Regions from separate parts of the Gordonia sp. WA4-43 genome, predicted to be linked through region 1. Evidence: predicted binding sites of a transcription regulator. Region 1 holds the regulator's gene; each other region holds the start of a gene.

What was found. The regulator LexA, encoded in region 1, represses DNA repair genes until DNA is damaged. The targets are predictions, from matches to a motif close to CGAACANNTGTTCG.
Region 2: LEL84_RS19470 (HNH endonuclease signature motif containing protein) is a predicted target of LexA. The motif match lies at 2,014-2,027, and genes of this name have one in related genera.
Region 3: LEL84_RS02730 (HNH endonuclease signature motif containing protein) is a predicted target of LexA. The motif match lies at 1,425-1,438, and genes of this name have one in related genera.

Annotation. Positions count from the first base shown of each region.
Region 1 is NZ_CP084736.1:311,296-315,038, forward strand. It holds gene LEL84_RS01455 (phosphoenolpyruvate--protein phosphotransferase) at 1-1,645, shown strand, start outside; gene lexA (transcriptional repressor LexA) at 1,623-2,327, opposite strand; gene LEL84_RS01465 (LysM peptidoglycan-binding domain-containing protein) at 2,553-3,092, shown strand; gene nrdR (transcriptional regulator NrdR) at 3,192-3,692, shown strand; gene hrpA (ATP-dependent RNA helicase HrpA) at 3,666-3,743, opposite strand, start outside.
Region 2 is NZ_CP084736.1:4,287,341-4,291,083, forward strand. It holds gene LEL84_RS19465 (diacylglycerol kinase) at 1-319, shown strand, start outside; gene LEL84_RS19470 (HNH endonuclease signature motif containing protein) at 363-1,982, opposite strand; gene LEL84_RS19475 (nitroreductase family protein) at 2,178-2,609, opposite strand; gene ykgO (type B 50S ribosomal protein L36) at 2,658-2,780, opposite strand; gene LEL84_RS19485 (hypothetical protein) at 2,846-3,743, opposite strand, start outside.
Region 3 is NZ_CP084736.1:580,042-583,784, forward strand. It holds gene LEL84_RS02730 (HNH endonuclease signature motif containing protein) at 1-1,399, opposite strand, end outside; gene LEL84_RS02735 (manganese-dependent inorganic pyrophosphatase) at 1,617-2,540, opposite strand; gene LEL84_RS02740 (MFS transporter) at 2,678-3,743, shown strand, end outside.

The DNA of each region.
Region 1 (3,743 bases):
GGGCGAGCGACCCGATCACTCGCCGGAGAAGCTCGGCGTCGGTGTGGAGATCGCCGAGGAACGGCGCGCCGACGAGGTCACGCGCTTCGCCACCGCGGCCGGCGCCGTCGCCGCGCGGCTGCGCACGCGCGCGTCGCAGAACACCGGGGTGACGGCCGAGGTGCTCGCCGCGACGGCGGGCCTGGCCGAGGACCGCGGCTGGATCGGTGCCGCGACCGCGCTCATCGGCAAGGGCGCCCCCGCCGAGGCCGCTGCCGTCGCGGCCACCGAACAGTTCGCGGCGGTGTTCACCAAGCTCGGCGGACTGATGGCCGAGCGGGTCACCGATCTCAACGACGTGCGCGACCGGGTCCTCGCCGAACTGCTCGGCCTACCCGAACCTGGTGTGCCCACTCCGGAGGTGCCGTCGGTCCTGCTCGCCGACGACCTCGCGCCCGCCGACACCGCGGGCCTCGACCCCACGAGCACCATCGCCCTCGTCACCCGCCTCGGCGGACCGACCAGCCACACCGCGATCATCGCGCGCCAGCTGGGGATCCCGTGCGTGGTGGCGGTGGCCGACCTGGACGAGATCGAGCCCGGCACAACCATTCTCGTCGACGGCAGCACCGGGCGAATCGAGGTGGAGCCCGATGCGGAGGCGGCCCGGGCTCGCGTCGACGAGGATCGGCGGCATGCCGCACTCGTCGCCGGCTGGACCGGTCCGGGGCAGACCGCCGACGGGGTGGCCGTGGCGGTGCTCGCCAACGTCGCCGACGGATCGTCGGCACGCGCCGCGGCCGGGTACCCCGTCGAGGGCGTCGGGCTCTTCCGCACCGAACTCGCGTTCCTCGAGCGTGCCGACGAACCGTCGGTGGACGAGCAGGCCGCGATCTACCGGGAGGTGCTCGATGCGTTCGACGGGCAGAAGGTGGTCATCCGCACCCTCGACGCCGGGTCCGACAAACCGCTCCGGTTCGTGACCCATCCCGACGAATCGAACCCAGCGCTCGGCGTGCGGGGCGATCGGATCGCGCTGGCGCACCCCGAGATCCGCGCGCATCAGCTCGACGCGATCGCGCAGGCCGCGTCGGGGTCGGCCGTCGCGCCGTGGGTCATGGCGCCGATGATCGCCTCGCCGGCGGAGGCGCGCACCTTCGCCGCCGAGGTCCGCGGCCGTGGTCTGGTCGCCGGGGTGATGATCGAGGTGCCCGCGGCGGCGATCCTGGCCGAAGCCGTCCTCGCCGAGGTGGACTTCGTATCCATCGGCACCAACGATCTGACCCAGTACACGATGGCGGCCGACCGGATGTCGGCCGATCTCGCCGGACTGACCGACCCGTGGCAACCGGCCGTGTTGAGCCTCATCGCGGGTGTCGCGGCAGCGGGTGCACGTCAGGGAAAGCCGGTCGGGGTGTGCGGCGAGGCCGCCGCCGATCCGAACCTCGCCTGCGTGCTCGTCGGTCTCGGGGTCACCTCGCTGTCCAGCGCGCCGGCTGCTGCCGCGGCCGTGGGGGCCCGGCTCGGCGAGGTGTCCGCACCGGACTGCCGGGCCGCCGCCGAGGCTGCCCTGGCCACCTCGGATCCCGCCGCGGCGCGCGAGGCTGCCGCGGCGGTGCTCGACGGTTCGGTCGGTGGAGAGGTCAGACTCGCCGCATCACGGTGACGACCTTGCCGAGGATGACGGCATCGTTGCCCGGGATCGGATCGAACAGTTCGTTGTGCGGCATGAGCCAGACGTTGGGGCCCTGACGCTTGAAGGTCTTCACGGTGGCCTCGCCGTCGATCATGGCCGCGACGATGTCGCCGTTGTCGGCGACGTTCTGCTGCCGGACCACGACCCAGTCGCCGTCGCAGATCGCGGCGTCGATCATCGACTCGCCGACGACGCGCAACAGGAAGAGAGATCCCTCGCCGACCAGCTCACGGGGCAGCGGGAAGACGTCCTCGACGGCCTCCTCGGCCAGGATCGGACCGCCGGCCGCGATTCGGCCGAGAACCGGCACGAAGGTCGGCTCGGGCAGCTGACCGGCCGACGGGGTGTCCGGCGACGGGGTGTCACTCGGGGCGATGTTGACCGCACGGGGACGGTTCGCGTCGCGCTTGAGCAGCCCCTTGCGTTCCAGCGTCCGCAACTGATGGGCCACCGACGACGTCGAGGCCAGGCCGACCTCGTCGCCGATCTCCCGGATGGTCGGCGGATAACCGCGCTCGCGCACCGAGCGGCGGATCACCTCCAGGACCCCGGCCTGTCGCGGGGTGAGTGAGGCCTCGGCGGCGGCGGCGTCGAACGGGGCCTCGTCGTCGGCGCCCCGCGCTCGGCCGCGCCTATCGCCGGTGTCACTCATGTTCGGTTCCTCTCGTCTTCGGAACGTGCTGGTAGATGGCTTGCACCGGGTCCGAGCCTAGCCGAGTGCGACCGGCACCTCAAACATTTGTTCGATGTGTCGCGAGACTTTGTCGGGACGTCGTGCTACAAATTCGAACATCAGTGCATCGAACATCTGATCGATGTTCGAACACCGACCGTCACACCCCGCACGATCCCAGACACCCGAACACCGGAGGGCACCATGCGCACCGCCACTCTCGTCGCTCCCGTCCGCACCGACCGTCCCGACGCTGTCCGGCCCCCCACCGACCGCGCCGATGGGGTCCGGACGCGCGCCCCGCTGTCCGACGGCGGCCGCCCGGTAGACAACCGGCCGGCCGGCACCCGACCGCGGGGTGCGTCGCCGGTGACCCCGCGGGTCGGCGGCACCCACTGTGGCTCTCCGGTCGGGGTGCGCGGGCGTGGCCCGGTCGGACCCGACGCGGCGGTGTTCCGTCGCCGCCGCCGCACCGCGGTCGCGCTCCTCGCCGGCGTCGGGCTGGCGTTCGTCGTGTGGGTGTTCGGTGTCGTGGGCCAGAACTACTCGGACTCGCTGACCCCGTCCGCCGTGAGTGCCGAGGTCGTCCACGTGCGCTCGGGGGACTCGCTCAGCTCGATCGCCGGCCGGGTGGCACCCGAGATGCCGCGCGAGGTCGTGATCGACGAGATCGTCGCGATGAACGATCTGGGGTCGAGCGCGCTGCAGGTGGGCCAGCCCCTGCTCACCCCCCGGTACCGCTGAGGCTGGGCGGTATCCTCGATGTCACAGGGGCCGGCCGACAAGCGGCGGGGCGCACGCTTCGGGTGCGTTCCAGCGTCCCGCGACCTGCGTGAGGACACGATGCGCTGCCCCTTCTGCAAGAACGACGACACCAAGGTCATCGACTCGCGTGTCGCAGATGAAGGGCAGGCCATCCGCCGCCGTCGCTCCTGTGTGGAGTGCGGTCGCCGGTTCTCGACCGTGGAGAGCGCCGTGCTCGCGGTGGTCAAACGCAACGGCGTGACCGAACCATTCAGCCGGGAGAAGGTCATGCGCGGCGTGCGGCGAGCCTGTCAGGGCCGCCACGTCGCCGAGGACGCGCTCGCGCAACTCGCCCAGCAGGTCGAGGACACGGTGCGCGCCAGTGGATCGGCCGAGATCCCCAGCAACGAGGTCGGACTCGCCATCCTGGGCCCGCTCCGCGATCTCGACGAGGTGGCGTATCTGCGCTTCGCCTCGGTGTACCGGTCGTTCGACTCGGTGGAGGACTTCCAGCGTGAGATCGACGACCTGAAGGCGGCATCGGGTTCCGGGAGCGCGCTCGCCGAACCCGTGTCAGCCGAGCCGGTCCAGAGCTCGTAGGACCCGTTTCTCCGACACCGGGAACGCGGTACCGAGACGCTGGGCGAACAG
Region 2 (3,743 bases), 1.5 Mb from region 1:
CGAGGTCGCCGGTCAGGTCGACGGCGTGGATCGCATTGTGCTGGAGCACTACACGCGCACCCACCCCGACCAGTGCCCGGACTGGCCGACCCCGAACGAGGGCGACGGCTGCTACCGCATCGCCATCTCCGGCGAACCGGAGATGACGGTCGAGTTCGGGCACCACGGTGAGAACGGCGACCACAACGTGTCCGGGATGATCGTCACCGCCATGCGTCTGGTCAATTCCGTTGCGGCGGTGGTCGATGCGAAACCCGGACTGGTCACCGCGCTCGACCTGCCGCTCATCTCCGGGCGGGGGCTCTTCGTGCAGAAGTAGCCGCACTCGACGACGGCGGGCGATGTGATCCGACAGGCGAGAGTCATCGACTGGCGAGTAACTCCATGAGGTGTGCTTCGACGAGGGACGGCCGGGGTGTGCGTGGTCCGGGTCGGGGTGGTCGGACGTCGATGACGTGGCTGGTTTTCAACCATGATCGGCGCGCGTGATGTGGGCGTGGCTCATCGCCGGACGTGGTGCGTCCGTGGATCTCTCGCCGAACCTGTTCCAGGTGGGCCTGCAACCGCTTGGGTATGTCGGGTCGGCGGTTGATGTGTTCGGGGTTGGGTGGCGCGCCGGGTTCGGCGTTGAGTCGCCAGGCGCAGCGGCCTTCGTCGGGTCCGGATCGGGCGATGCGGGTTGTGTATTGGCCGGGCTGGTCGCCGACCATGCGGTTGTGTCGCGGGCAGGCTGGGGCGAGGTCGTCGATGTCGGTGAGACCGCCTTTGGCCCAGTCTCGTTCGGCGTGATGAAGCTCGATGTGGGTGGCGGGCTGGTCGCAGCCGGGTGCCGAGCACACTTCCCCGGCGGGGCGGGCGAAGGAGACGAGGCGTTGTTCGCGGGTGGCCAGACGTTTGGCGCGCCCGAAGTGCAGGGGGACGGTGGTGGCGTCTTTGAAGATCGCCAACCATGGCTGGACCTCGCCGGCCATCGCGATCAGGTCCCGGATGGGCAGCAGGGTGCCGGTGGCGGTGGTCGCGAGTCCGGCTTCGCGGATCAGGTCGGAGAGGTCGGCTTTGATGATCAGTTGGACGGGCAGGCCTCGGTGCGAGGTGCCGAGTGTTCCGTCGGCGAAGCCGGCGGCGAGTGCGGCGTCGAGGGCGTCGTGATTGGTCTGTGCGAGGGTGCGTCCGTCGCGGTCGGCTGCGGCGGTCAGGGCGTCGGGGTCGGCGGTGCCGGCCGGCCCGCTGGGCGAGGCCGGGTCGTCGGGGTTGTTGAGTCCGGGTTTGCCCCAGACGGCGAACATCATGGTGAGCCGGGCGGCGAGTGCGGGGGTGAGGGTGCCGGAGATTTTGGCGGTGCCGTCGGCGCGTTGCCGGCCGATCCACAGGCCGCGGCGTCGTTTCTGGTCGGTGTCGTCGGACAGTGTGCCGTCGGGGTCGAGGTGGGCGAGCAGGCGGGCGCCGAGTTGGGTGATGTCGGCGGGGGTGTGGGCTTCGGCGATTTCGGCCATCTGTCGTTCGGCGGCGACCTGTACATCGTGGTCGATGGTGCCGGGGATGCGGTCGAGGACGTCGAGGGTGGCCTGCACGTGCGCGGTGCCGACCGCGCCTTGTGCGAAAGCTTCGGCGAGGCAGGGGTATTCGGGTGGGAGTACCTCGCCGCCGAGGCTGGTCCGGTGGGTGGTGGCGTCCATCTGCTTACGGCGGCGCATCGGGTTCGACACTCGTAGCCGGTGCGTCATGAACTGCATGAGGGTGCGGCAGCCGGCCTTGCGGGGCAGGTCGCGGGCCACGGCCTGATCGATCTGCCGGTCACCGGCGACGGTCAGACGCGCGATGGCGCGTTCGGTGGCAGAGGCGACGTCAATCAGTTCTTCGTCGGTGCAGGAGGACAAGTCGACGGTCTGTAGTTCGTCGAGGTTCGCGTGTAGTTCGGCGACGAGTTCGGCCGCGCGGGACGCGGGCGCGCCGTGGTCGGCGAGTGGTGTGGTGCTGGGCATGACGGTCACCTCCCCCCGAGAGCCGGTGCTGCGAATGTACGTACGTTCGAGTGTACACGAGTTCGGCAGGTCTGGCCACGAAAACAATTGCCCGACAATGTGAATCAGATTCATAGTGTTGCGGGAGCTTGTCGGTGGCGACCGGTAGGATTCGGCGGGGCGATGAGGGTTGTCGGTTGGGTCAAGCGAACACGATCACCACGACGGCAGCCCGCGTGCGTCGAGCTGCGCACGCAGTCGCTCCCGGCCGTGTAACGACTCGGCATGGGCGAGACGAGCGAGAACCCTTGTGCTCCAGTCTCCCTCGAGACCATACCGACGGTTGTAACCGGACAGGACCTCGTCGTAGGCCTCGACGTGGGAGTCCGCAGACTCGGCGTCGTAGGTCTCGTGCTGGAGAACCGCCGCTTGGGGCAGGAGGGGTTTGATGCCCGCGGGCTCGGTCGGATCGGGTCGTCCGATCGCCGGGCCGAAGGTCGCGACCGCATGGTCGGGTAGGCCGAGTTCGTCGGCCACCGCCAGTGGGTGGTTGCGGATCGACCCGACGAACACCGTTCCGAATTCCAGGGATTCGGCGGCGACGACTGCGTTCTGGGCGGCGAGCGCGGTGTCGACGAAACCGACGATCGTGGATTCGAGGTAGTCGGCGGCGTCGAGAGACGCCGCCGACGGCGATCAGCCCTGGCGCGCCTTGAATCTGGGGTTGCCCTTGTTGATCACGTAGATGCGCCCCTTGCGCTTGACCACTTGTGAACCGGGTTGGTTCTTCAACGACCGGATGGATGCACGGACCTTCAACGGAGCCTCCTTAATGGAAATTGTTTCCATTAAAGCAGGTCCGTCGACGAGCGCCGAGGCGGGTGTCAGACCTCCCAGGTGTGCACCGGCTCGCCCTCGTGCATCTGGGTGACGTAGTCGCGGAGCATCCCGTGCAGCGCCTGTGTCCGGCTCTCGCCCGCGCGTTCGCGGGCCGCGACCGCCTGGCGTTGCCAGACCGATCCCGTCTGGCGGGAGATGCACCGGCCCTCGATGACCGACAGGTAGCGCTTGCGGGCCTTGTCGGAGACGCCGAACCTCTGCAGTCCGTCCTCGGCGAGCACGAGCAGCCGGCGCAGGACGAGTTCGTCGGGCCGCACCCAGCCGACGTCGGGCCAGTAGAGCTGCGATTCCATGCCGGTTCGGGCGCCGGACTGCAGGTTCTCGGCGGCGGCGTTGAACGACATCCGCGACCACAGCGGCCGATCGGATTCGACGAGGCCCCGGACGACGCCGTAGTAGAACGCGGCGTTGGCCATCGTGTCGACGACCGTGGGACCGGCGGGCAGCACGCGGTTCTCGACGCGCAGGTGGGCCTGTCCCTCGTGGATGTCGTAGACCGGACGGTTCCAGCGGTACACGGTCCCGTTGTGCAGACGCAGTTCGTCGAGGGTCGGGATGCGTCCGTCGTCGAGTTCGGCGAGCGGGTCGGTGTCGGTGCAGACGGGAAGGAGTGCGGGGAAGTAGCGCGTGTTCTCCTCGAAGAGGTCGAAGATCGTGTTGATCCATCGCTCCCCGAACCACACTCGCGGCCGGACACCCTGGTTCTTCAGCTCCAGCGGCCGGGTGTCGGTGGCCTGCTCGAAGACCGGGATGCGGCTCTCGTGCCACAACGCGGTCTCGGCGAGGAACGGCGAGTTCCCGGCCAGGGCGACCTGCACCCCGGCGATGGCCTGTGCCGCATTCCAGTGCGAAGCGAAGTCTTCCGGCGCGACCCGCAGGTGC
Region 3 (3,743 bases), 270 kb from region 1:
GGGGTATGTCGGGTCGGCGGTTGAGGCGTTCGGGGTTGGGTGGTGCGCCGGGTTCGGCGTTGAGTCGCCAGAGGCAGCGGCCTTCGTCGGGTCCGGACCGGGCGATGCGGGTGGTGTACTGCCCGGGTTGGTCACCGACCATGCGGTTATGACGGGGACAGGCTGGGGCGAGGTCGTCGATGTCGGTGAGACCACCCTTGGCCCAGTCCTTCTGGGCGTGATGAAGCTCGACGTGGGTGGCGGGCTGATCACACCCGGGCGTCGAGCACACCTCGCCGTCGGGGCGGGCGAAGGAGACGAGGCGTTGTTCGCGGGTGGCGAGTCGTTTCCCGCGCCCGAAGTGCAGCGGGACGGCGGTGGCGTTTTTGAAGATCGCCAACCACGGTTGGACCTCACCGGCCATCGCGATCAGGTCCGGGATGGGCAGCACGGTGCCGGTGGCGGTGGTCGCGAGTCCGGCTTCGCGGATGAGGTCGTTGAGGTCGGCTTTGACGATCAGTTGCACGGGCAATCCGCGGTGCGACTTTCCAAGGGTCCCGTCGGCGAAACCTGCGGCCAGGGCGGCGTCGAGCGCGTCGTGATTGATCTGCGCGGGAGTACGGCTGTCACGGTCGGCTGCGGTGGTCAGGGCGTCGGGGTCAGCGGTCCCGGCGGGTCCGGACGGTGAGTGGGGGTCGTCGGGGTTGTTGAGTCCGGGTTTACCCCAGACCGCGAACATCATCGTCAACCGGGCGGCGAGTTCGGGGGTGAGGGTGCCCGAGATCTTGGCGGTGCCATCGGCGCGTTGCCGACCGATCCACAGGTTGCGGCGTCGTTTCTGGTCGGTGTCATCAGCCAATGTGCCGTCGGGATCGAGGTGTGCCAGCAGCCGGGCACCGAGTTGGGTGATGTCGGCGGGTGTGTGGTCGGTGGCGATCTCGGCCATCTGTCGCTCGGCCGCGACTTTCACGTCGTGGTCGATTCCGTGGGGAATCTGGTCGAGGACATCGAGGGCGGCCTGCACGTGCGCGGAACCGACCGCTCCTGCGGCGAAAGCCTCAGCCAGGGTCGGGTTTTCGGGTTCCAGTATGTCGCCGCCGAGGCTGGTGCGGGTCGCGGTGGCGTCCATTTGCTTACGGCGTCGCATCGGGTTCGACACTCGTAGCCGGTGGGTCATGTACTGCATGAGTGTTCGGCACCCGGCTTTGCGGGGCAGGTCGCGGGCCTCGACCTGATCGATCTGCCGGTCACCGGCAACAGTCAACCGTGCGATCGCTTTCTCGGTATCGGCTGCCACTTCGGCCAACTCGGCATCGGTGCACGGCCCCAGGTTGACCGTCTGCAACTCGTCCACGATGCGGTGGAGGTCGGCAATCAACTCGACGGCACGCGGCTGCGGCGTCGCTGATCCGTCAGACATGGCCACCCCCCAAGTACCGTAGCTGCGAATGTACGTTCGAGTTTACACCACAGCCGGCATCTCGCAACCCGAAAGTTTCTGTTGTGCAACGGTATTCGTCGGGACAACTTGTCGGTGCTGTGTGGTAGATGGGGGGCGCCTGTTTGCGTTGTCCTCGAATTATGTTGTTACGAGTCCTCTCTCGACAGCGGATGTGCGCGGGGAGGCCAGAGACCGCTCAGACGTCCAGCACTTCGGTCAACTGCGGGACGATCTGCTTCTTGCGCGAGACGACGCCTTTGCCGAAGGCATGGCCGTCCGCCACGGTGACCCCGAGTGCCTGTTCGACCGCCGAGGCGGGTTCGCCGACCACCAGCAGATCCGAGTCGGCCTTGATCACATCGGTGATGAGCAGGAGGTAGAGGTCGTAGCCGGCTGCCTCCTTCTCGGCGGCCATCGCCGTCAGGAACTCGTCGCGGCGTGCGAGCACCTCGGCGGAGTCGACCGTGGTGATCTGCGAGACCCGCACCGTCTTCGGCCCCATTTCGAAGCTCTTGGAGTCCCGTCCGATGATCGCCGACACCGGCTCGTCGCCGAGCGCGGTCCCGGCCCGTAGAAGCGCGTCGCCGTACTCGTCGACGTCGACGCCCGCGATCGCGGCGAGCTCCGCGGCGGCGGCACGGTCAGCGTCGGTGCAGGTGGGGGAGTTGAACAACAGGGTGTCGGAGATGATCGCCGACAGCATGATGCCCGCCTCTGGGCGCGGGATCTCGACCCCGTTCTCCGCATACATCCGGGTGAGGATCGTGCAGGTGCATCCGACCGGTTCGACGCGCATGTACAGCGGCGCAGCCGTCTCGAAATTGGCGATCCGATGGTGGTCGATGACTTTCAGGACGGTCACGTCGGTGATGTCGGCGACGCTCTGCTGGCGCTCGTTGTGGTCGACGAGCATGACCTCCGCCGGCGCGGCCGTTTCGATGACGCGCGGTGCGTCGAGTCCGAAATGGTCCAAGGCGAAGGCGGTTTCGAGACTCGGCCGGCCCAGGGCGACGGCCTCGACATCGCTGCCCAGCGCGGCTTCGAGGTGGGCGAGGCCGATCGCAGCCCCGATGGCATCGGTGTCGGGGTTGCGGTGTCCGAACACCAGGATCTTCGACATGGGACCTCGGCTTTCTCCTCGGCGGTGCGCGTGGGCCCAGACTACGACGATCCCGGCGCCTCGCGGTCTCGTTCCCGGTGGGCATGATCCTCACCGGGTCGGCGCCTGCCCCGGGGTCGGCGTTCTACATTGGCTCCATGTCCACGACCGGGCGTCGATGCGTCATCCTGGTCGTCTGCTGTCTGAGCATGTTCCTCGTCGGCCTCGACATCTCCGCGGTCAACGTGGCGCTGCCGTCGATCGGTGCCGATCTCGACGCCACGCCGTCTCAGCTCCAGTGGGTGGTCGACTCGTACACGCTGGTCGTCGCGAGCCTGCTCATCCTCGGCGGCACCACCGGCGACCGGCTTGGTCGCAGACGCATCTTCGGGGTCGGCCTCGCGATTTTCGGAACCGGGTCGGTGCTCTGCGCGGTGTCGCCGACACCGGAGGTGCTCATCACGGCCCGGGCCGTCCAGGCGGTCGGTGGCTCGATGCTGAACCCGGTGGCCCTGTCGATCGTGACCACTGTGTTCACCGAGCCGAAGGCGCGTGCGCGGGCGATCGGGTTGTGGGGAAGTGCATTCGGGGCGAGTCTGGCCTTCGGCCCGGTCGTCGGTGGTGCGCTGGTCTCCGGCCTGGGCTGGCAGGCGATCTTCGTGCTCAATGTCCCGGTGTGCGTGCTCGCCCTCGTTCTCAGCCGGCGGTACGTCCCCGAGTCGAGGGCGCCACAGCCTCGACGGGCCGATGTGGTGGGTCAGCTGTTGATCCTCGTGCTGTTGGGAACCGTGACGTTCGGGATCATCGAAGGGCATGTGCTGGGCTGGGGGTCCGGCGTCATCGTCGGCTGTTTTGCGGTCGCTGCGTGCTCGTCTGTGGTTCTCGTCTGGTACGAGTTGCGCCGCGACGAGCCGCTCCTGGACCCGCGGTTCTTCGGCAGTGTGCCGTTCACCGTCGCGGTCGTGTGCGCAGTCATCGCGTTCGCGGCGACCGGCGGGTTCCTGTTCCTCAACACCCTGTACCTGCAAGAGGTACGCGGACTGAGTCCGCTCGGCGCGGGTCTGAGGCTGATCCCGATGGCTCTGGCCGCCGCGTGCTGCGCGCCGGTCTCGGGACGCCTCGTCGCCGCGCGGGGGTCCCGGCCGCCACTGTTCGCGGGCGGGATCGGGATGGCCGCGGGCGGAGTGCTTCTCCTCGGCGTCGGACCGGATACCCCGTTCACCT